DNA from 3 places in the Marinomonas primoryensis genome. Region 2 is predicted to be linked to each of the others. Evidence: riboswitches for the same ligand, from Rfam matches in the RefSeq annotation. Region 2 holds a riboswitch; each other region holds the start of a gene.
What was found. A riboswitch is a leader RNA that binds a small molecule or an ion and turns the genes downstream of it on or off. The one in region 2 is predicted to bind thiamine pyrophosphate.
Positions count from the first base shown of each region.

Region 1: another riboswitch for thiamine pyrophosphate. It lies ahead of thiD (bifunctional hydroxymethylpyrimidine kinase/phosphomethylpyrimidine kinase); the one in region 2 lies ahead of thiB (thiamine ABC transporter substrate binding subunit).
Region 3: another riboswitch for thiamine pyrophosphate. It lies ahead of thiC (phosphomethylpyrimidine synthase ThiC); the one in region 2 lies ahead of thiB (thiamine ABC transporter substrate binding subunit).

Region 1 is NZ_CP054301.1:2,816,786-2,824,445, forward strand. Features, by position in the region: gene MP3633_RS13040 (tetratricopeptide repeat protein) at 12-431, opposite strand; gene thiE (thiamine phosphate synthase) at 660-1,274, opposite strand; gene MP3633_RS13050 (GNAT family N-acetyltransferase) at 1,487-2,032, shown strand; gene thiM (hydroxyethylthiazole kinase) at 2,113-2,898, opposite strand; gene MP3633_RS13060 (ABC transporter substrate-binding protein) at 2,982-3,938, opposite strand; gene MP3633_RS13065 (ABC transporter permease) at 4,026-4,826, opposite strand; gene MP3633_RS13070 (ABC transporter ATP-binding protein) at 4,816-5,634, opposite strand; gene thiD (bifunctional hydroxymethylpyrimidine kinase/phosphomethylpyrimidine kinase) at 5,624-6,496, opposite strand; TPP riboswitch at 6,571-6,671, opposite strand; gene MP3633_RS13080 (MFS transporter) at 6,757-7,660, opposite strand, start outside.
Region 2 is NZ_CP054301.1:878,036-885,695, forward strand. Features, by position in the region: gene rfaD (ADP-glyceromanno-heptose 6-epimerase) at 1-132, opposite strand, end outside; gene MP3633_RS04030 (AGE family epimerase/isomerase) at 201-1,349, opposite strand; gene hldE (bifunctional D-glycero-beta-D-manno-heptose-7-phosphate kinase/D-glycero-beta-D-manno-heptose 1-phosphate adenylyltransferase HldE) at 1,446-2,873, shown strand; gene msbA (lipid A export permease/ATP-binding protein MsbA) at 2,874-4,664, shown strand; gene MP3633_RS04045 (3-deoxy-D-manno-octulosonic acid transferase) at 4,667-5,893, shown strand; TPP riboswitch at 5,916-6,037, shown strand; gene thiB (thiamine ABC transporter substrate binding subunit) at 6,131-7,156, shown strand; gene thiP (thiamine/thiamine pyrophosphate ABC transporter permease) at 7,168-7,660, shown strand, end outside.
Region 3 is NZ_CP054301.1:1,879,089-1,886,748, forward strand. Features, by position in the region: gene MP3633_RS08625 (SIS domain-containing protein) at 1-535, opposite strand, end outside; gene MP3633_RS08630 (YraN family protein) at 541-924, opposite strand; gene MP3633_RS08635 (penicillin-binding protein activator) at 875-2,650, opposite strand; gene rsmI (16S rRNA (cytidine(1402)-2'-O)-methyltransferase) at 2,752-3,615, shown strand; TPP riboswitch at 3,700-3,804, shown strand; gene thiC (phosphomethylpyrimidine synthase ThiC) at 4,013-6,085, shown strand; gene thiE (thiamine phosphate synthase) at 6,101-7,630, shown strand; gene thiS (sulfur carrier protein ThiS) at 7,611-7,660, shown strand, end outside.

The DNA.
Region 1 (7,660 bases), 1.9 Mb from region 2:
AATTTGGTCTTTTACGCTTCTTTCAGTTCTTTTAAGAGATCATGAATTTCAGCTTTAAGTTCTTTATCGATGATTTTATTGCTGTGTATTTTGGCTTGTTCCAAATACTCAATGGCGCTCGCTTTTTCACCCAATTCTATTTTCAGCAACGCGGCTGAAAAGCCAATCGATGATAGGTAATCTTTTGAATTCATCGCGGCGGCTTTCAACAACGCTTTGTCGTAAATAGAAACCGCCAATTCTAAATCATCGGTGAAATCCCCCAGTGTTTCCCACTGTACAGGGTGATCTTTGTCCGTATCGTCGTTGTCGTTACAGATTGCCTTCAATTCTTCATAATAAGTATCAAAGCCAGTTTGGTCCTTTTTATGAGCGCAACTCATTAATTCTTTGGCTAGAAAAAGGACTTCTTTGTATATTTTCGTGTTCATAATTCACTCTATATTAGACATTCAGCGATGCAATGAAGGGTATGTTAATTTTTATAGCGTATTTATGACAGCTTTTGTCGCGCTTCAAGCATATCGACTGGTTCTGTAAGCGTTCGCTTGTGCTATTAACGCTGGCGATCCACTTACATGTGCACCAAAGAACCTCTGTCATTGTTGGCTAATGCGATATTAAAACCAAACGCCGTACTTTCTTCTGAGTAAAAAAGCTCAACCTATCTGTTTCAATAAATCGATTGTCGCTTGTTTAGGGCTTGGCGCGTGACATATTGCAGAGACGAGCGCCACGCCATCGACGTTAGTGCCAACAATGGCGTCTAGGTTAGACGCATTAATGCCTCCGATCGCGACGATTGGAAAAGAACATTTGGCAACTGCGTTGCGCAGCCCCTCTATTCCCCATTCTTTTTTAGTGTTGCTTTTTGTTGGTGTGGCAAAAATGGCGCTTAACCCTACATAATCAATCGGCAAGGATTCAGCGTCAATAAGCTGTTGCTCGTTTTCAATGGAAAGACCAAGCAGTTTGTCTTTACCTATCAAACGACGCGCAGTGTCCGCGGGCATATCAGATTGACCAAGGTGCACGCCGTCGGCATCTACCGCTAACGCAACATCGACTCGGTCATTGATGATTAAAGGCACGCCTGTGCCCTGCAAAATGGCTTTAACCGCAAATGCCCTTTCAATAAAAGCGCGTACGTCACCGTGCTTTTCGCGTACTTGAACCATAGTCACGCCACCAGCAACGGCGCCTGTTACCACGGCTTTTAACGTTTCTAGATCTTGCTGATCATCGGTGACTAAGTACAAACGATACGGGTTCATTTTACTCTCAACATTTGGTTATTTAATGGCATTAATAGTACGTCAAATGCGAGACATATTAACATGATGACGAATACGTTTACCCTAATCTCATACGTGTCGAATTCTTTAGGGTGGTAGGAATTAACAATTCGCTTTAGTATCCGTTAGTAAAATGGCATTTAAAATACGCACGATAGATCGAGTAAAAATCAGCAGGGAGTCCCCAATTAATGCAATACAGAATAGCGAATATGGACGATTTAGAAGGCATCGCTCAGCTGCATGCCCAGAGTTGGCGTAACTCCTATCGCGGTATTTTTCCAGATGATTTTCTTGATCATGATGTCTGGGATGAACGACAAAACGCTTGGGCAAGTCGCTTGTCTTCACCTAAAAAAAATCAATACATCATAGTCGCGACAGACAATGATGAAATATACGGATTTATCTGCGCCTTTGGCCATGAAAGTACCCAGTGGGGAACCTTTATAGACAACTTGCATGTTTCAAGCGCCGCTCAAGGCAAAGGTATTGGCAAGCAACTACTCTATTTAATTGCGGAATGGGTGGATAACACCTTCAAACACAAAGGCTTATACCTTGAAGTACTAGAAGACAATGTCGACGCCCAACACTTTTATCATCGTCTTGGCGCAAGACATCAAGAAACTAATTTATGGCAACCACCGGGTAATGGCGAAAAGGTAAATGACATGCTTTTTGTGTGGAAAAATGACCACCCTTTACTGCCACACAATATTACCGCGAAGGCATAATATTAGTATTGAGGAACTAATCGATGACATTGTATTAAAAAAAACAATTCAGCGAATAGCCCCTCAATAATTTTTTTACCTCAGCTCATTTTAAGCCGTTGAATCAATGTTTCTTCATCCAACAAATACAAGGCGTCTAACAAATTAAGCTGTAAGCTCCCCGGGCCTTTGGATTGCTCTGCGGCGATTTCACCCGCGACACCCAAAACCGCAGCGGCGGCTAAGCCGGTTTCTTCACCGACGGCGGCAAACGCGCCAGTTAATGCGCTCAGTGTGCAACCCATTCCCGTCACATACGGCATCATAATATGGCCGTTATTAAGCTTAATTTGACAGTCAGCGGTAATAATAAAATCCGTTTCCCCTGAGACCACCACATTACATTGGTAGGTTTTCGCCAAATATTGCGCGGCGCCGACGGCGGCTTCACTGCTGTCCATTGAGTCGACGCCTTTGCTTGTCCCTTGCTCTCCCGCCAAGGCGATGATTTCCGACGCATTGCCTCGAATGATCAACTTGTTCGCGGCTTCAGCAATCTGCCGAGATGTTTGTGTGCGTAGTTTACTCGCACCGCAACCAACCGGATCAAGCACAACAACTTTATTGTGGTTATTCGCTTGCTCTACCGCGACCATCATACGCGGTATCCAAAGGCTGTCTAAGGTTCCAATATTAATCACTAAGGCGCCGGAAAAGGACATCATCTCCGCCATTTCTTCACGGGAGTGCGCCATGATTGGGGAAGCACCAATAGCCAGCAACGCGTTGGCCGTGTTGTTCATCACCACGTAATTAGTGATATTCACCACCAGCGGTTTCTGCTCACGCACGGCATGCAGTGCGTTAATAATCGTATCGATATTCATACTGTTACCTTTTGCTTTTCACTGTTAACGTCAGCTTCTACGCTCTGATTTCCAATTTTTATTTCCTAAAAGTCGCGGACGACTTATTGAAAACTCGGCACATAGTCTTTGGCTTTTGGTAACGTGCTAATGATTTTTTGGTCATACATAAATTGGGCATAGTCGTCATAACGCTTCAAGTCTACCGCTGAAGGACGCAACGCAAAACGCGTCAACGTTGCTTTCCAAGCCAATTCATTTAGCTCGTTGTTTAAAGTGTCTGGTTTGTACGCAACAAACTCATTCCATGACGCTTGCGGATGATTAACGATGTAGATCGTGGCTTGCTCGATCGCTTTATTGAAGCCTTGAATCGCCGCTTTGTCGTAGCTGTTCGCATTGGCAACAAAGACCAGTTCATCATAAACAGGCACGCCGTGTTCTTCTGGGAAAAAGGCTTTTGCTTCTATGCCTTCTAATGCCAATTGATTGGCTTCAAAATTACGGAAACCACCCCATGTTGCATCCACTTTGCCTGACGCAAGAGACGTCGACAGTGCCCAACCGATATTAATGATTTGTACCTCTTCGTATTTCACACCGTGTGTTTTCAACATGGTGCCGACAATCGCTTCTTCGTTACCGGCCACAGAGATACCGATTTTTTTACCCTTCAAGTCAGCGATGCCATCGATGGTGTTATTGTCCAGTACGGTAAGCGTGTTCAATGGGGTTGCGATCAGGGTTGCTGCACGAATAAGCGGTAAACCAGCGGCCACATCCATGGTTAAATTAGGTTGATAAGATACGGCTAAATCCACATTACCCGCGGCCACTAGCTTCGCTGGCGTGCTTGGATCAGAGGGCTCTTGAATCTCCACCTCAAGACCTTGGTCCTTAAAATACCCTCGCTGCTTGGCAATCACGATAGGGCCATGATTTGGGTTTACAAACCAATCCAACATCAAGGTGAGTTTTTTCTCTTCTGCTTGTGCTTGTCCAGTGACAGACAACAAAGACGCAGCAAGTACGATGCTGCTTAATAGCATTTTTTTATTCATTACTTTTCCTTTCCTTTTAGTAGGCATTTTTATGAGTAATCGTTTTTTTGTTCATAACACGTGTCGAAATATTTGAATGCGCGGCGTTTACGAAACACCCCACGGAATGAATTTTTTTAATAACCTATCGGTGACAAAATAAAGTGAGACGGACAGTAAAGATAAAATAAGCAACGCCGCGAACATCTCATCGATCATCATCCGGGCATTGGCTTGCAACATTAGATAACCCAAGCCTTCGCTAGAACCCACCCATTCCCCTGCTACTGCGCCTATAGGCGCAATCACCACGGCGACACGAATTCCAGACGCCAGCGTGGGTAAAGACGCGGGGAATTGAATATGACGGAGTCTCTGCCACTTTGTAGCCCCCATGGTTTTGACAAGGTCGAGATAACCCAACGGCGTATTACGCAAACCGTCGTAGCAACAGGTAGTAACAGGGAAGAAGATGATGATCGCGGCCATCACAATTTTGGAGGCAATCCCATAGCCCAACCAGATCATCAACAGTGGCGCAATGGCAAAAACAGGAATCGCCTGACTGGCAATTAAAATAGGTAGTAACCAGCGTTTTATCGGCTTAAACAACAACATTTGTAAGGCAAAAAACAGTCCCATAAACAGACCTAAAAATAAGCCGAGTACTATTTCTGCCCCCGTCACCAGCGTATGTTTAAAAAGAACCTCTCGTCGTTGCAGTAGCTTTTCGAAGACGTCTAAAGGTGCCGGTAAAATAAACGTAGGCATAGCAAAGACAACCACGACGGCTTGCCACAACCCCAAAATAACGACAAAGCTCACCACAATACGGAGCGCAGAATGCAGACTCGCATTCCTATTTTCTTTTTGATGTGGCTTAGCCGTAATACGAAATTTATCGCTCATTTTCATCCCCACATTGATCACCATGATCATGCTCTAAACACGCCATAATTCGCTGCTGAAGTTGTGCACCCTCGGCATCGAATGTGCGTGGTGTAGAAGACTCAAGCGTCGTTAAGAACGCCGTCGTGCTGGGATTTCCTTGCATGATGTAGATATGGTGAGCAAGGCGAATCGCCTCTTGTGGGTCATGGGTAATTAAAACAACGGTTTTGTCTTGCAGTAGGGTGCAAGCTAGATCTTGCAATCGATAGCGCGTCACCGCATCCAATGCAGAAAATGGTTCATCCATTAACACGACTGGTTTGTTCTGCATCAGGGTTCTTGCCAAGGCGACGCGTTGACGCATGCCACCCGATAACTGTTGAGGTAAACGATTAGCATGATCGGCAAGCCCGACTTTTCCCAACAAAGCCAATGCTTGTACTTTTTGATCATGAGCAACGGAGTCTCCCCGAGCTCCGAATTTAGAACTTAACAAGACGTTGTCTAATACCGACAACCACGGCATCAATAAATCTTGCTGCGCCATATAAGCAATTTGATCTTTTAACGCACAATTCGCAGGCTCAATTTGTAACTCGCCAGACCACTCTATTTGTTGATCAAGCAGGCCGGCAAGATAACGCAAAAACGAGGTTTTTCCACAACCACTACGCCCCAAAACACATGTCCACTGCCCTGCTGGAATGGTCATATTAAGATGGTTTAACGTAGGCGTCGTACTATCAAGATACCGTAGATAACCTTGAGTTATCGTTATCTTAATCGAAGATTTTGGGACTGAAAAAGTCGCCAAATTAGCGGACATTGGCGTGGCCATTAAAAAAATGGTTTACCGGTCCGTGACCACGACCTATTTGCAATTCATCTGCGTGCTCTATTGCTTGAGTAATGTATTTTTTGCCTAACTGAACCGCGTGCAATAAGTCATTACCTTGCGCCAAATACGAGGCAATCGCTGAAGATAATGTACAACCTGTGCCATGTGTGTTTCGAGTATGAATACGTGGGGAGGTTAAGACCTCAAGGCGATCGGCAAAGATTAGAAAATCGGTACTGTTTTCGTCTTCTTCCAGATGCCCACCTTTCAACAGCACGGTTTTCATTTTCAACTGGCGCAGTTTGTCGACCATTAGCGTCATGGATGCGATATCTGTTGGAACAAGAGAGCCCGTTAATGCGGCGGCCTCTGGAAGGTTGGGGGTAATGAGATCAGCCAAAGGAAGTAATTCGGATTTGAGTGTATTTATGGACGTCATTTTTAGCAAAAGATCCCCACTGGTCGCAACCATAACAGGATCAACGACTAGAAATTTAGGGCGATATTGCTTGAGCTTTGCCGTAACTAATTTGATTGTGTCGCAATCTGCCAACATCCCTACTTTGACCGCGATGACATTCAGATCAGAAAATACCACATCGAGCTGTTTTTCAATGTGTTCAAGAGGAATAGGAAAAATGGCAGAAACGCCGAGTGTATTTTGAGCGGTAATCGCAGTAATCACCGAACAAGCGTAACTTCCTGTTGCAGACATGGCTTTAATATCAGCTTGAATGCCTGCTCCGCCGCCACTGTCAGAACCAGCAATTGTCAAAACAATGGGCGTAGAAACAAGGTTAGCTGTACTTTTAGACACATGAGCAGAAGGGGTTGTTGTATCACTCGACATATAAAGCTCCAAGAACGGGCGTTCTGGAACTAGATCGAGTTACATTAAGATAGGAGTAGGATCACCAATCATCAATAACAAGATGTATAGTTCCCTACGCCAGTATTAACTGAATCAGGTTCAACGGGTCTGCAAATGTGCAATCTCAGCCTTAACGGCCCCCCGACTATAGGCGGCAATACTAACAAGATTCATCGAAAGCGCAACAAAGGATAATTGAAGTCGGACAAAGAACCAGACAGTAAGGCGTTATGATGATGCTAACTTGTCGCCGTAATTTGCACCGTACGCTTGTTGTCTTTGATCAAGCTCACACCAGCAAGCGCAACCACGCTCAATACCAACCAAGATCCCATGATGACACCAGCCCAACCATCGGCTTGCCAAAACGGGTCGAGGTAAAAACCGCCAAGACTGGCGCCTAAATAATAAAATACCAAATACAAAGAAGACGCACTGGCTTTGGCGTGTTTCGCGTTTCGACTTACATAGCTACTGGCCGTCGAATGGCCTAAAAAGAAGCCAAAACTATTAATGAGCAAGCCGATAATAATGGCCATTAAAGAACCACCCAGTGTCACTAAGGAACCAAACATAAAGATGCAGGTGCCTAATACGATTATATTAGGCTGGCTCCAACGTTTCGCAAGCTTCCCCGATATAGCCGACCCCAAGGTGCCAGACAAATACGTTAGAAACAGCAAGCCGACGTATTTTGCCGTTAAGTTATAAGGTGCCGCTTCCAATACGAAGGTTACATAGCTGTATTGATTTATAAAAATAAAGAAGCTAAACCCACCAATCAAATAGCAGGTTAGCAAACGGCGATTCTGTAGATGATCCTTCATATTCATCAGGATATGACCGACTCGTAAAGGCTTGGGTTCAAAGTGTTGTGATTTAGGCAATAAAAAGAAAAAAGCCAACAAACAAACAAGACTAATAGCGCTCATCACGCCAAACGTTGCAGAACGTCCTAACCACTCACCAACAAAGCCACCAATAAGACGACCTCCAATGCCACCTAACGTGTTGCCACTAATGTATAAACCGACGGCGACCATTAAGGCTTCTGGCGTGTATTCATCCCCCAAGTACGCCACCGCAATAGCAGGTAAACCCGCCAAGAAGAATCCCTGCAAAGCTCGCAATGCCAGTAGAGAC
Region 2 (7,660 bases):
ATCAGAGAGATTAAGGCACTTTTTCCCATCCGTTAAATCGTCAACTAAAAGGATATTTTTGATGCCTTTTTTATTTAACGCCTTGATGATGTTGCTGCCAATAAAGCCGGCGCCGCCAGTAACTATATACATAATACATTTGTCCTAATGTGGAAGGCGTTGTCATTGCTGATGTTTTGCCTGAGATCAGTGAGCCAAATCTAAAAAGAATCCTGAAAACCATTGTTCGCTTTCGCCCATGCTATCACTTCTGTTAGGCCGAGAAAAATATGATAGCTGCTGGTGCCAGGAAGCGGAAAGTCTTTTGGTATATTGTCTTCATTGAGATACTCATTCCAGCGACCATTTTTCAAAAAATAGTGTTGCTGAGCAAAGTCGAGTGCTTTCTCTAAGCGGTCTATTTTTTCTTCTTTGCCAATGGGTATGACGGTTATTGCTTTAAGGTATTCTGTGATCGGCCAGACCCGCTTTTCTTTATCAATGGGCTGATAGTTATTGCCATCTATTTGGTTATAAATGCCCCCATTTTTCGCGAGCCCGTGCCTGGCGGCCGTTAACCATAATTGCTGGGCTAACTCGGTATAGTCGGAGTTGGGTAGTATTCTATTCGCCTGATAAAGCAACCACACCCACTCGAAGTGATGCCCCGGTTCTACTTGGCTACCTGTTTCAGGGTGAAGATGCCAATCTGAGCTGAAAAATTCACGCAGTGTCTTTGTGTCTTTGTGATAGAAGTGCTGAAGAGACAATGAGAGAAGCGACTGGATAGTGTCTTTATAATCGCTATCCTGCGTGGCGTTAAAGGCCGCAATATAGCCTTCTAGTAAGTGCATATGTGGGTTTTGTCGGCGGATTTGGTTGGTGTCGACAGGATGTGACTCATAAAAACCACCAGATTCTGCTTGCATGTTTTCTAGCAAAAAACGGTGTGTTTTTTTCATATATTGAAGTGCGCGATCATCCTTTGTTACTTGATAGTAATGACTAAACGCCAATAAAACAAAGGCGAGAGCATAGGCATCAGATTGCTTGTCTTTTATTGAAAGATCGTCGTTTAACGAAAAGGTCCAGCGTTCATCAAGGAAGTAATGTGAGGTGATAAAGTCGAAAAGTGGGGTTAGCGTTGCTTGCCATTCAGGAGTGTTTTTTATCTGGCATGCATGGCTAAAGGTATAAAGTTGTCGGCATTGAGTGAGTAAGCGAATTCGACCCACTGAGTTTTTTGTCCAGTCGTGAGTCATACTTTCATAGCTAAAGCCTTGTTCTTTATTGATGCCATAAAGCGACCAGTTGCTTAGCAGCTCATCAAATAAGAATGATTGGCTAGATAGTAGAGCGGAATTCAGCATAGTATAAAAGCCTTATTTCGTATGTTTTAGGTATGTCCAACTTGGTGAGGGAGTATGATAAGATGAGCGAATCTAAAAATCGATTATTATGTGCCTATGAACTCTTCGTATCTGAATTTTAAAGACAAACACATCCTCGTCGTTGGGGACGTAATGTTAGATCGCTACTGGCATGGTGGCACCTCTCGTATTTCTCCTGAAGCACCAGTTCAAGTGGTGAAAGTGTCCAATATTGAAGATCGCCCTGGTGGGGCGGCGAACGTTGCACTTGGTTTAGCCAAGTTAGGTGTGTCGGTGACATTGGTTGGTGTGGTCGGTAATGATGAAAATGCAGATATTCTAGCGCGTTGTTTGGAAGAAGTGGGCGTTACGTGTCGATTTGTTCGCTCTGAAAATCTGCCAACGATTACAAAGTTGCGAGTGATGAGCCGTCATCAACAACTTATCCGTTTGGACTTTGAAGAACGCGAAGACAGTCTTTCTCAGAATGAGGCGCTAGCAAGTGTCGTAGAAGAGTGTCTGCCTGAATCGGATGCGGTTATTTTTTCAGATTATGCAAAAGGCTGTCTTGCCGATGTTCAGACCCTTATTGCCTTATCGAATACAGCGAATGTCCCTAGTTTTGTTGACCCAAAAGGCAATGATTTTTCGATTTATCGAGGGGCTACGTTGGTTAAGCCAAACCTACTTGAGTTCGAAACGATTGTGGGTAAATGCAGCTCAACGAAAGAGTTAGAAGACAAAGCGACAGCACTTCGTAAGCAGTTTGGCTGGAAGGCCTTACTCGTAACTCGTGGTGAAGATGGCTTGATTTTACTGAGTGATGACAAACCGCCTTTTTCATTGGCGACGGCAGCAAAAGAAGTCTTTGACGTCACAGGGGCTGGCGACACCGTTGTGGCGGTTTTAACGGCCGTTTATGTTACCAGTAAACGGTTCATAGATGCAGTCGAATACGCCAATCAGGCAGCGGGTTATGTGGTTGGAAAATTAGGCACGGCATCCATCAGTGCTGAGCGCCTTGAGGCCATTATGTTTCAGCGTTCGCACACGTCGAATTTTGGTGTGCTCTCTCCAGAAGACTTACTTGCACAAATTAAGTTAGCGCAAATGAACGGTGAAAAAATCGTTTTTACAAATGGTTGTTTCGATATTCTTCATCCAGGACACATCGCTTACATGAAGCAGGCCAAGGCACTTGGAGATAGATTAATTGTCGCGGTTAATACCGATGCATCTGTAAAGCGCCTTAAAGGGGAAAAACGTCCGATTAACCATTTGGTTCACCGCATGTCTGTACTTGAAGGGGTGGGGGCGATTGATTGGGTAACTTGGTTTGACCAAGATACACCAAAAGAAATAATTGAATTTTTAACACCAGATGTACTGGTCAAAGGCGGCGATTATACTGTTGATAAAATCGTTGGCGCTGATCATGTGTTAGCGCATGGCGGTGAAGTGAAAGTTCTAACTTTTGTTGATGGTTATTCAACCACTGCTATTATCAAAAAAGCGAATCTGTAAATGCAAGATAAAGAGAATATTGAGATCGAAGAAGAAGCTCAAAAAGTGCCAGTTTCCGGTGTGAAAACATACTTACGTCTACTGAGCTATGTTCGTTCATCTTGGGGATATTTATTACTAAGTGTCATTGGTTATGTCCTTTACGCTGCAATGGAGCCTGCGCTAGCGGCTTTGTTAAAACATATTGTGGATGTTGTATCTGCAGGCAATATTTCTGATAGCCGATTAATGATCCCTTTGGCAATTTTGGCCGTTTTTATTACTCGAGGTATAGGGACATTCTTGGGTAACTACTTTATGGCGAAAGTAGCGAATAACGTCGTATTCGATATACGTACCAGTATGTTTAATAAATTGGTGCTTCTTCCTTCTAATTATTACCATTCTATTCCTACTGGTCGCTTGTTGGCCAAACTGACGTATGACACAGAGCAAGTAATTGGTTCTATTACTCAGGCAATACGAGTCTTGCTGCGAGAAGGTTTAACGGTCGTTGGTTTATTGGGTTACATGATTTACATGAACTGGCGTTTGTCTTTGTTGTTTCTGTTGGTTGTCCCTCTCATTGGCTTGGTTGTTTCTTATGCTTCCAAGCGTTTTCGTAAATTGAGCACCCGAATTCAAAATGCGATGGGTGGCGTTACAGATGTCGCTTCTGAAGCCATTAAAGGGCACGAAGTTGTTAAAATATTTGGTGGCAGTGAATATGAAATCGAGCGATTTCGTGGCGCGGCCAGTGAAAATCGTCGTTCCCAGCTAAAAATGGAAATGACTAAATCACTAAATATTCCTATTGTTCAATTTATTTTAGCAATAATGATGGCCATTTTAATATGGTTTGCTTTGAGCCCAACGATTAGTTCGCATATGTCTCCTGGCGACTTTATTGCCTTCCTTACTGCGGCAGGGATGTTGGGTAAACCTATTCGCCAATTAACCGATGTGAACAGTATTTTGCAAAAAGGCATTGCAGCGTCTTACAGTATTTTTGACTTCTTAGATTTACCGGAAGAGGTGGATAAGGGGCAAACACCAGCGACGCGTTTGAAAGGAAATATTGAGTGGCGTTCGATGTCATTTAAATATCCCGGTGCGGATAAATTGGCGCTGAAAAATATCACTTTGTCCTTACCAGCTGGGAAAACCTTAGCATTGGTTGGGCGCTCTGGTAGTGGTAAATCCACTATGGCAAATTTGATACCTCGTTTTTACGACTTTGACGATGGTCAATTAAACATTGATGGTGTTTTCCTCAATGATTATAAACTGACAGAGTTGCGCTCTAATATCGCCTTGGTAAATCAACAGGTTGTGCTCTTTAATGGTTCAATTCGCGACAATATCGCATACGGTTTTTTGCGTAACACCAGTGAAACAGAGGTTATTGAAGCGGCTAAAGCAGCGAATGCTTGGGATTTTATTCAAGAACTTGAGCATGGACTAGACACCATGGTTGGTGAAAATGGTGTACTTTTATCGGGTGGGCAGCGTCAGCGCATTGCCATTGCGAGAGCCATTTTAAAAAATGCGCCTATTTTAATTTTGGACGAAGCAACGTCCGCCTTGGATACTGAATCAGAGCGAGCCATTCAGGTCGCATTGGATGGTTTAATGACTAATCGAACAACTATTGCTATTGCCCACCGCTTATCAACCATAGAAAATGCCGACATCATTGCTGTCGTTGATCATGGTGAGATTATTGAGCTAGGTTCACACAGTGAGTTGTTGGCGATGAACGGAGCTTATGCACAACTTCATAATCAACAATTTAGCGAAACGCCGGCTTAATTATGTGGCTGTATCAAGCTCTATTGGTTTTATTTACGCCATTAATTTTATTAAAAATTCGGCGATTTAAAAAAACGTATGTACATTATCGGGCGCAAGAAGCCTTGGGCTTTTGGCCTGCGGTTAAGGCTGACCTTTGGATTCACTGTGCCTCAGTCGGAGAAGTTCTTGCGGCTCGGCCTCTGGTACTTCAATGGCGAGAAAAATTTCCAGCGCGTCGTCTTTTAATTACCACCATGACGCCAACAGGCGCAGAGCAGGTAGTCAAAGAGTTTCCTTTTGCTGAGCATAGATATTTGCCGATGGACTGGAGTAGCAGTGTTAGCAGGGCGCTGAAAAAACTTGATTGTAAGCATCTATTGATTGTTGAAACAGAGCTTTGGCCTAATTTATTAAAACACGCTAAGCAGTGTGGTTTGCGTATCGATGTCGTGAATGCGCGCTTGAGCGATCGTTCCTTTCAGCGTTATCAAAAATTCTCTCTTGTTTCTCGCCCTTTATTTAAATTACCTGATAGCTTTTTAGCTCATGCGCAAGCGGATGCTGATCGTTTTGAGGCGCTTGGTGCAAAAAAAGTATTGGTTACCGGAAGTATTAAATTTGACCTCGCGGTTGCTCCTGAGGTTTTGCAGGCTAATTGGCGTCGGCAGCTTGGTTCGCGTTTTGTCTGGATGGGGGGAAGTACTCATCATGGCGAAGATGACATGTTATTGCGTATACATAAAGTGCTTTTGCAAAAGTATCCAGATGCTTTATTAATCTTGGTTCCTCGTCATCCTGAGCGCTTTGATGCGGTTTATGTTTTGGCGAAGCAGTCTTTTGAGCGGATTGCGCTACGCAGTCAAACTCCACCAGATCAATGGTGTGATTTTGATGTGGTGATTGGGGATTCTATGGGTGAAATGATGAATTATTATCAAGCTTGCGATGTCGCTTTTGTCGGTGGGAGCTTGATTAAGCGCGGTGGTCATAACCCCATTGAGCCTGCGCTACTGGGTAAAGCGATTATTGTTGGGCCTCATACCTTTAATTTCTTAGATATCACTAATCAACTGTTGCAGGTGAATGGCGCCGTGCGGTGTGAGGATGAAGCGCACTTACAAAGTGCTGTCGTTACTCTTGCTGGTCAATCTTCTCAGCGATATCGGCTAGGGCAAATAGCGTTGCGTTTTGCTGAGAAGAATCAAGGCGCAGTGACACGGGTTCTTGCGGAAATAGACTTCCGCTGAGGGACTCTTTACAATGCACGCACATTATCTCATGGGGTGCTTTGTCTTACATTAAGAAGACAGAAGCTGAGAAGCGAATTAATCGCTAACCCACCGAACCTGATCCAGATTATGCTGGCGTAGGAATCGAGATAGCAAGTTTCGCTACAGTAATATCGTAGATTGAAAACAGTACTCTTGATAAGCGTACCTTGCCATTTCCCTGTACGCCGCTCACTTATTGTTAGGAGCGACACCTTGAAAAAACTTTCCTTTAGTACACTTCTCACCACGTCTTTAATGACTTTAAGTGCAACCTTAGGCGTGGCGTTTTCTTCTGCTACGTTGGCGGCAGAAACGCTTAATGTTTATACGTATGACGCTTTTGCCTCTGACTGGGGCCCAGGCCCAAAAATAAAAGCCAACTTTGAGAAAGAGTGCGGCTGTGAACTGAATTTCGTGGCACTCGATTCTTCTGTTGGTATTTTGTCTAGAGCTCAATTTGAAGGGAAGTCTTCTCAGGCTGATGTGTTGCTAGGTCTAGATCTGAATTTAATGGAAGCGGCGAAAAAGAGTGGCTTGCTTGCTGAGCATAATGTTAATACTTCTGCTGTGACCATTGCTGGTGGTTGGAAGGATAAGGTGTTTGTACCATTTGATCAGGGCAATTTTGCCTTTATTTATAACTCTGAAACATTAAAAAATCCCCCCACAAGCCTTAAAGAAATTGTTGATAATCAAAATCTACGAGTGATTTATCAAGACCCTAGAACCAGCACGCCGGGTTTGGGGTTGTTGTTGTGGGTAAAATCGGTTTACGGTGATGGCGCTGCAGATGCGTGGGGGCGGTTGGCAAGTCATACCGTTACTGTGACGAAAAGCTGGTCTGATGCTTATGGTTTGTTCTTGAAAGGTGAAGCGGATGTTGTGCTGAGTTACACCACATCTCCGGCTTATCATATCGTCGCGGAAGGTGTCACTAAGTATAAAGCGGCGCAGGCCAGTGAAGGTCTTTATCCACAAATTGAAGTGGCGGCCATGATGAAAAGTGCACCTAATCCTGAGCTGGCAAAACGTTTTATGCAGTTTATTCTGCAGCCTGGATTTCAATCAACGGTGGCGACGGGTAACTGGATGTTGCCTGTTGTTAAGTTAAATGAAGCGTTGCCGGCAGCGTTTGATAGTGCATTACAACCCACTAAGGTACTTACTTTGCCAGCGAGCGATGTGGCTAAAAATCGTAAGGCTTGGGTGAATGAGTGGCTGAATGCCACGACACGATAAGCTAGGTTCGATTGCTTTCTTTTCGTGCTATTAAAGGCCTACTTCCGGCGTTACTGGGAGTGGTTTTTTTCTTATTAATGGGAGCGGCCAGTTTGGCGGCTCTTTTGCGTTATAGTGACATCAGTAGCTGGTCTGAGTATTTATACGAGCCCTACTTGTGGCGTGTGGTACGTTTTTCCTTGTGGCAGGCCTTGCTGAGCAGTGGTGTTAGTCTGTTGATCGCTATTCCGGTAGCGTCTTGTCTTATTCATCGCCAGTTTCGTGGTCGAGCTATTTTATTGCAGCTTTTTGCCGTGTCTATGGTCGTACCAACCATTGTGGCTATTTTAGGTTTGGTGGTGGTTTACGGTCGTACTGGCTGGTTGAGTCAAATTTTTGGCCTACAAATTCCTTTGTATGGGCTAGTGGGTATTTTACTGGCCCATGTGTTTTTTAATATGCCTTTAGCAGTGCGTTTGCTGCTACAAGGTTATGATTTGATTCCCTCCGGTCAGTGGCGCCAAG
Region 3 (7,660 bases), 1.0 Mb from region 2:
TGATCTGGCATTCATGCACTCTGGCGGTACCAAGAAGGTTTATTTTTATCTCTGTGTCATCTTGTGAGGTAAGGGAGGAGACGTTTTTGGCTTCTGGGCTGGTTAGGGCGACGATACTCATTTTACGCTCATGAGCCGCTTGGATAGCTTGGATGATAGGCGATGTGTTACCACGATTAGCAACCACAAATAAAATATCCCCCGGATTACCTAGGGCTGTTATTTGCTTTGAAAAGACATCGTGATAACTGTCATTGTGAGTAATTGCCAGCAAAGCGGCGCCATCACCGCTTAAATTAATGGCAGGTAGTCCTGGGCGCTCTCTGTCCATTCGATCTAGCATTAGCGTGCTAAAGTATTGAGACAGGTGAGATCCCGTGCTGTTGCCAATGCAGATGATTTTTCCGCCGGACGCAACGCTTGAAAAAATCACTTTAGCGGCGTGCTCTATATACGGAGGTAAGCTTTCCAGCGCTTGCTGTTGTGCTTCAAAACTCTGGGCAAATTGTGTGTAGATTGCTTCTTGAAAATCCATAGTGATTAAAATACTGCTTTAAGCCAAGTTAAATGTTGTTGGTCTATTTTTTTATCAAATAGTATCGCATCGAAACGACTAGCGTTGTTTACTTTATTGTTCTTCTGTAGCCATAAAGAGGCGCTTTTTCGCACCTTATTTAGTTTAGATTGCCCAAGGCTTTCAGCGGCGCTACCGTGTGCATTATTTGCGCGATAGCGGACTTCTACAAAAACATAGGTGTCTTGATCTAAAAATATCAAATCAATCTCGCCAATGCGACAGAAGAAATTTCTCTCAACAAAGCGAAGGCCTTGTGAAAGTAAAAAAATTTCAGCTGCCTGTTCTGCTTTTTCGCCACTATTTTTCGGTATTCTCCTGTTGCTGAAAATACGGGTGATTATTTGCATATACCAAATTTCCTTTTCGGTAAGTCATAATTTCAGGTCTTTTATGAAATATGCCATTTTCATCTATGGTGATAATGCCAGTATTCGCTGAAATTTTTGTGCTTGGTAGTAGTGTGAACAGTCGATATTTGTTTGCTAACAAATAGGAGTCGGCGCCGAGCGCTTGTAATCTACGCAAAATATTTGAACTTTGATTTTTAGGCAATACATCTAAAGTGGTGCTGTTTGGTGTGAGGGCGGGAACCTCGGTAAAAAGTATCCGCTCAATATCGCTAGGGTTAATCGATTTATCTGGCTCACTATCATTTAATGTACTGGTCGCCAGCATAGGGATTTTGTCGGCGAAGTAAAAATCTATAAGGGGTCTTATTTGTTTGGCATCATTAAGTTTCCCGACGTAAAACACGTAATCAAGGTCTTCGCGTGATCTAGCTATGCTTTCTACCTTCGTTCCTGTCCATTGTTCTATCCGTCTTTTGCGAGCATAACTTTCATCGATCAGGAGTAGCTTTTGAATCGCGTCCTGTCTGCCTTTTGGCGTGTTGGCATATGACTGATTGGAGGTGATGGTGATGTTTTCTTTGGTTGCGGCCACCCGAAATTCATCGCTTTGTTTTAATGCCCAAGTGTCTTGGATGTTTAATATAGCGGCTTTCGTTGCGCCTTCTTGTTTGGCGAAGGTAATTAATTCGTGTATTTCATCTTCGGCACTTAATGAAAAATGATAAAGGTTTTTTGGGTGCAGATTAATATCTAGCTGATTAAGTGCGATGACAGGATAAGGTAAATCTAAACGACCGACTTGGGCGACATTATTCTTTTGTAACGGCCCAATAATAACATCTGGTTGCTTTTCGTTCGCCGCTGCGAGTGCGTCAATGATGTTTGAGTAATCATCTACGTTAATAATGCTGACTTGTGGTCTTGCTTCTTTTTGATTGTAAAAGGTAGCAAAAAAACCGTCGACAATAGCTTGAGATGCGCGCTCTAGTTTGCCGCTCATCGGCAGCATTAAGACAATTTTTTTCGGTGCCATGTCTTCAATAGACGACATGATTTGGAAATCTTGTGGAGGGGATAGTGCTGCTGGGTGATTTGGGTTTTCTATCCGCCAATTCTCGAATACCGTAAGCTGCTGCTCAATAGACAGTGATTGATTTCTTAAAATGCCACTGATTGTTAACCAGCCATTGAGTAGTGGTCTTTGTTGTTGATAGAGCTCATCTATTTCATTTTGAGTCAAATTCTGGACGGCCAACCACAATTTAGTTTGGTTATCTTCACCTTCATTAAGTGGTAAGTTGTATGTCAAATCCATGCGCAGACTCACCGCATCTAACCAATTGCCAAAGTGCTCAAGAATGGAGGCTTTGGTGTCTTTTAGTTTATTTTGGTTGTCAGGGTGGCGCGCAGCCGTTAAGCGACCGGCTTGCTTTAGAAAGTCAAAGGATTCTGTGGCGTTGTCTAAATTTGATGTGGCTAGAGCGGCCAGTAAGTACGCTTCAAACTGAATAGAAGAGGTTGTTGATAACACTTCATTTTCTAATGTATCAATGACTTGCTGGAATTCGCCTTGCTCATAAAAGTTCTTTGCGGAACGATAAGCTTCGCCTAATTCTTTTGATACATCAGTGGTTTTTATTGGATGATAGATGCTTGGCGGCAGTGTTCTTTCTTGTGTCGCACTTTGAGTCAATTTTTGTTGCTGCTCCATGTTTAAATTCATGGAATTACAAGCACTCAGCAGAAAAGAGCACAGAGTTAATGATATGATGCGGTAATTAAGTAGGCTCATAAGCTTATAGAATGACAAATAAAAGAGGCAACATGGTATCACATAGTTCTGACGATGCGAGAGGGTCGCTGTACATAGTTGCAACCCCAATAGGCAATCTCGATGATTTTAGTAAAAGAGCCGAGCAAACTTTACGAGACGTAGACTATATAGCGGCGGAAGACACCCGGCATACTCGGCGTTTATTGAATCATTTCGCCATCGAAGCGAAGCTTTTCTCCATTCATGATCACAATGAAAAAGACAAAGCGGGTTATGTGGCGAGCTTACTAGACGAAGGTAAAAATGTGGCGTTGGTATCCGATGCTGGCACCCCGTTAATCTCTGACCCAGGTTATCACGTGGTGCATGCGCTGCGTGGAAAAGGGCATAAAGTGGTGCCTATTCCAGGTGCGTGTGCTTTGGTGTCTGCGTTGTGCGCGTCAGGTTTGCCGACGGATCAATTCTTCTTTGCAGGCTTTGTTCCAGCGAAATCAAAAGGTCGCTGTGATTTATTCGAGTCATGGAAGAAGCAAACCGGCACGGTGGTGTTTTATGAATCGACGCACCGTATTTATGACTCCATTGCCGATGTTCAAAAAGTTTACGGTGAGGATGCTCAGTTGGTTCTCGCACGAGAAGTGACAAAAACCTTTGAGACATTTTTATCTGGTACGGCGACTGAAATTCTTGCGATGTTTGACGCGGATGCAAACCAATTGCGTGGTGAATTTGTCGTTATGTTGAGCTTTACTCAAGAAAGTGGCAATGAAGTGGAGTTAGAGGCAAAACGGATTCTCACTATTTTGCTAGAAGATTTACCGGTTAAACAAGCCGCCGCCATGGCCGCGAAATTAACCGGCGAAAAGAAAAACTATCTTTATAAAATGGCGTTAGAAATGCAAAACCAAGCATAACCTGTTTAGTGATTGAGATATTTTTCTTCCTTAGTTCTGATGAAAATTAGGTGTTTACAAGGAAGTGAGACTGGGTATACTCGGTCTCACTTGTCGGAGTGCCATTTGGCTGAGATCGCATAATTAAGTGCGGGATCCGCAGAACCTGATCGGGTTAAAACCCGCGTAGGAAACAAGAAAATCTCCATTTTTCTTTTCTGCATCGAATGAACACCTGTCTTTTTTATGACGATTGATTCGATGCGATGTCTACTGTTTTATTCGTAACGTCACGCCCATCATTCTTCAATGAAAATTCAGGGTTCATGTTTTGCTTTGAAAACGTCTTTAATGCGTTTTCCAGTAAAGCAGCACCCCAGACAAGCAATTCTCCAAGTTTTAAATAAGGGAAATGCTTATGTCTACTATCAACGAACCTAATCAACAGAAAAAATCAAACAAGGTATCTAAAAAGCAGTCTCGTGAAGAAACACGATTAGCCGCAAAATCCTTCATCGAATCCTTACAAGCCACACCGTTTCCGGCGTCAGAGCGTATTTATTTAAACGGTTCCGATGCGACAATCCGTGTTCCCATGCGCAAAATCAACCTGACCGATACACCGCTTGGGTCCGACCCTGACAATCTTGACTTTGAACCCAACGAAGCCATCTACATCTATGATTGTTCCGGACCCTATGCAGACCCTCAAGTCACTATTGATGTTTACGAAGGCTTGGCTGCCATGCGCGCACCTTGGATAGAAAAGCGCCAAGACACTGAGGCTCTACAGAGTGTGTCATCACAGTTTGCTCAATCCCGTTTGGAAAACTCATCATTAGACGAGCTGCGTTTTAAGCAATTGCCAACAGTGCGAAAAGCCCGACAGGGTAAATGCGTGACGCAAATGCATTATGCTCGTCAAGGTATTGTGACACCAGAAATGGAATACATTGCATTACGTGAAAACCAAAATATGGATGCCATTAAGAGTGAACTATTGCGGAAGCAGCATCCCGGAGAAAGCTTTGGGGCGAACTTGCAAACACGCATTACGCCCGAGTTTGTTCGTGATGAAGTGGCGAGAGGTCGAGCCATTATTCCGAATAATATTAATCACCCAGAATCCGAGCCGATGATTATTGGCCGTAATTTCTTAGTAAAGGTAAACGCAAATATTGGTAACTCAGCGGTAACGTCTTCGATTGAAGAAGAAGTTGAAAAGCTAGTTTGGTCGACTCGCTGGGGCGCGGACACAGTGATGGATTTATCAACGGGCAAAAATATACATGAAACGCGTGAATGGATTTTGCGTAACTCGCCTGTACCAATCGGTACCGTACCTATCTACCAAGCGTTAGAGAAAGTGGATGGTGTCGCCGAAGATCTTAATTGGGATGTATTTCGCGATACCTTAATTGAGCAAGCCGAGCAGGGTGTTGACTACTTTACTATTCACGCCGGTGTTTTATTGCGCTATGTGCCAATGACGGCTAAGCGTCTAACCGGCATCGTTTCTCGTGGTGGTTCCATCATGGCAAAATGGTGCTTGGCGCATCACACAGAAAGTTTCTTATACGAACGGTTTCGTGACATTTGTGAGTTGTGTGCTGCTTACGATGTTGCGCTGTCCTTAGGCGACGGATTGCGTCCGGGTTCGATTATGGACGCTAATGACGAAGCACAAATGTCTGAGCTTCGTACCTTGGGTGAACTCACCAAAGTAGCGTGGGAATACGATGTACAAGTCATGATTGAAGGGCCTGGGCATGTGCCCATGCAGTTAATCAAAGAAAACATGACTGAGCAGCTTGAGCTTTGCCATGAGGCACCTTTTTATACATTAGGCCCGCTGACACAAGATATTGCGCCAGGCTATGACCATATAACTTCTGGGATTGGCGCGGCGCAAATTGGCTGGTATGGCTGTGCTATGTTGTGTTACGTGACACCAAAAGAACATCTTGGTTTGCCGAATAAAGAAGATGTAAAAGAAGGTTTGATTACCTACAAAATCGCCGCTCATGCAGCGGATTTGGCGAAAGGCCATCCAGGTGCACAAATTCGTGACAACGCCTTGTCTAAGGCGCGCTTTGAGTTTCGTTGGGAAGATCAGTTTAACTTATCGCTTGACCCAGAAACGGCGCGTTCTTATCACGACGAAACTTTACCGCAGGCTTCAGGAAAAGTGGCGCACTTTTGTTCTATGTGTGGGCCGAAATTTTGCTCAATGAAAATCACTCAAGAAGTTCGAGAATACGCTAAGGGATTGGAGTTGGAAGCGCAGAAGATAGACGTTAGTGCTTTAGACGCAAGCACTTTGAACGTAGGCACTTTGAGCGTAAACGAAGCCGAGAGTGGCATGCAAAAAATGTCGGCGCAATTCCGTGAGTTGGGTAGCGATGTCTATTTAACAACAGATAAATTTACGACAGATACATTGACGAAAGAGACGCGAGCAACCGAAAAATCAAAAGAAAAGTCGCTGTAAGCGCAAGGAGGAATTATGTCTATTAAACCTCCTGTTGTTTGGTGTGTGGGCGGGTCGGATTCGTCCGCCCACACTGGGTTGCCATCAGATATTCGCATAGGCCAAAATTTAGGCTGCCATGTTCAAAGTATTATGACAGCCACCCGGGTGCAAAACTCTGAAGACGGTAATTTGTTAGAGCCGATCTCGTTGTCTAAGTTCAACGAACAATGGCAAGCTTTGCTAGATGATCTGCCGCCAGATGCGATTAAAGTTGGTTTGTTGCCATCGGCAGAAATAGTGAAAGCCTGCTCGACTTGGCTAGAACGTTTGAAAGCGGACTACCCTAATGTGTTAGTAGTGTTTGATCCTGTCATGGTGAGCGGAAGTGATAGGCATAATCTAGAAAAAGCGGGCTTTGGGGCGGATTTACTCGCCCCTTTGTTGCCTTATGTCGATGTGATTACGTCTAACTTAATGGATATTGAAGCGCTAACGGGGCTATCTGGCAAGCAGCCTATAACCGATTTACAAACGCAACTGGCTGCGTATTTTTACGCGTCACCATGTCGCTGGTTGATGAAAGGTGATCACTCTGAAACCGGAAAAACGACGGATTGGTTAGTGAGTCAAACTGCCATTGTCGGCTTTTCAAGTGACACACTAGCCAGGCAGAATGCGGGTGGCAAGGGCGGGACTTTGTCGATGGCGTTGGTGAGCTTCATTGCTCATGGTTACGATGTATTGGATGCGATGACCATGGCGAAAGCCTATCTAAATGCGGCATTAAAATCGACAGTGAAGATTGATGAAAAAACCGAACAGTTTGGACTTCCGGGTTGGCCCCTGCAGATCGAAAATTTACCCATAATAGTGACGCCTCATCAATATTCGAATGTGCCCCATTTGTCATTTGCCAAGATGGATCTTAATAAAATGGGTTTATATCCGGTAGTTGATACGATTGCTTGGTTGACCTTAGTGCTTAAGCAAGGCATCAAACTGGCTCAACTTAGGATCAAAAATCCAGACGACCCTGAGTTAGAAGGAAAAATTCAACAGGCAATCGCCTTAGGTCAAAAGTACAACGCACAGGTCTTTATTAATGACTATTGGCAGCAGGCGATCACCTTTGGTGCTTATGGTGTGCATCTGGGTCAGGAAGATTTGGATGTGGCAGACCTGTCTGCCATTCAGCACGCTGGCCTTAGGTTAGGTATCAGCACTCACGGGTATTACGAAATTGCACGCGCCCAATCGATTAAACCGAGTTACATCGCCTTAGGGCATATTTTCCCAACGCAAACCAAGGATATGCCATCACAGCCACAAGGGGTAAAACGCCTCGCCCATTATGCTTGTTTACTTAAAGGCCATTATCCGACGGTTGCCATCGGCGGCATTGACGCTGAGAGGTTGCCTTTGGTCGCGAGAACCGGTGTGACTAGTGTGGCTTTAGTGACGGCGATTACGAAAGCGGATGATCCAGAAGCGGCGACACGGTCACTGATGGCATCATTACTTCAACACGAAGGAGGAAGACTAAATGAACATTATGCTGAATGACGCTCCTTTTGATTTTTCTGGTGAAACGTT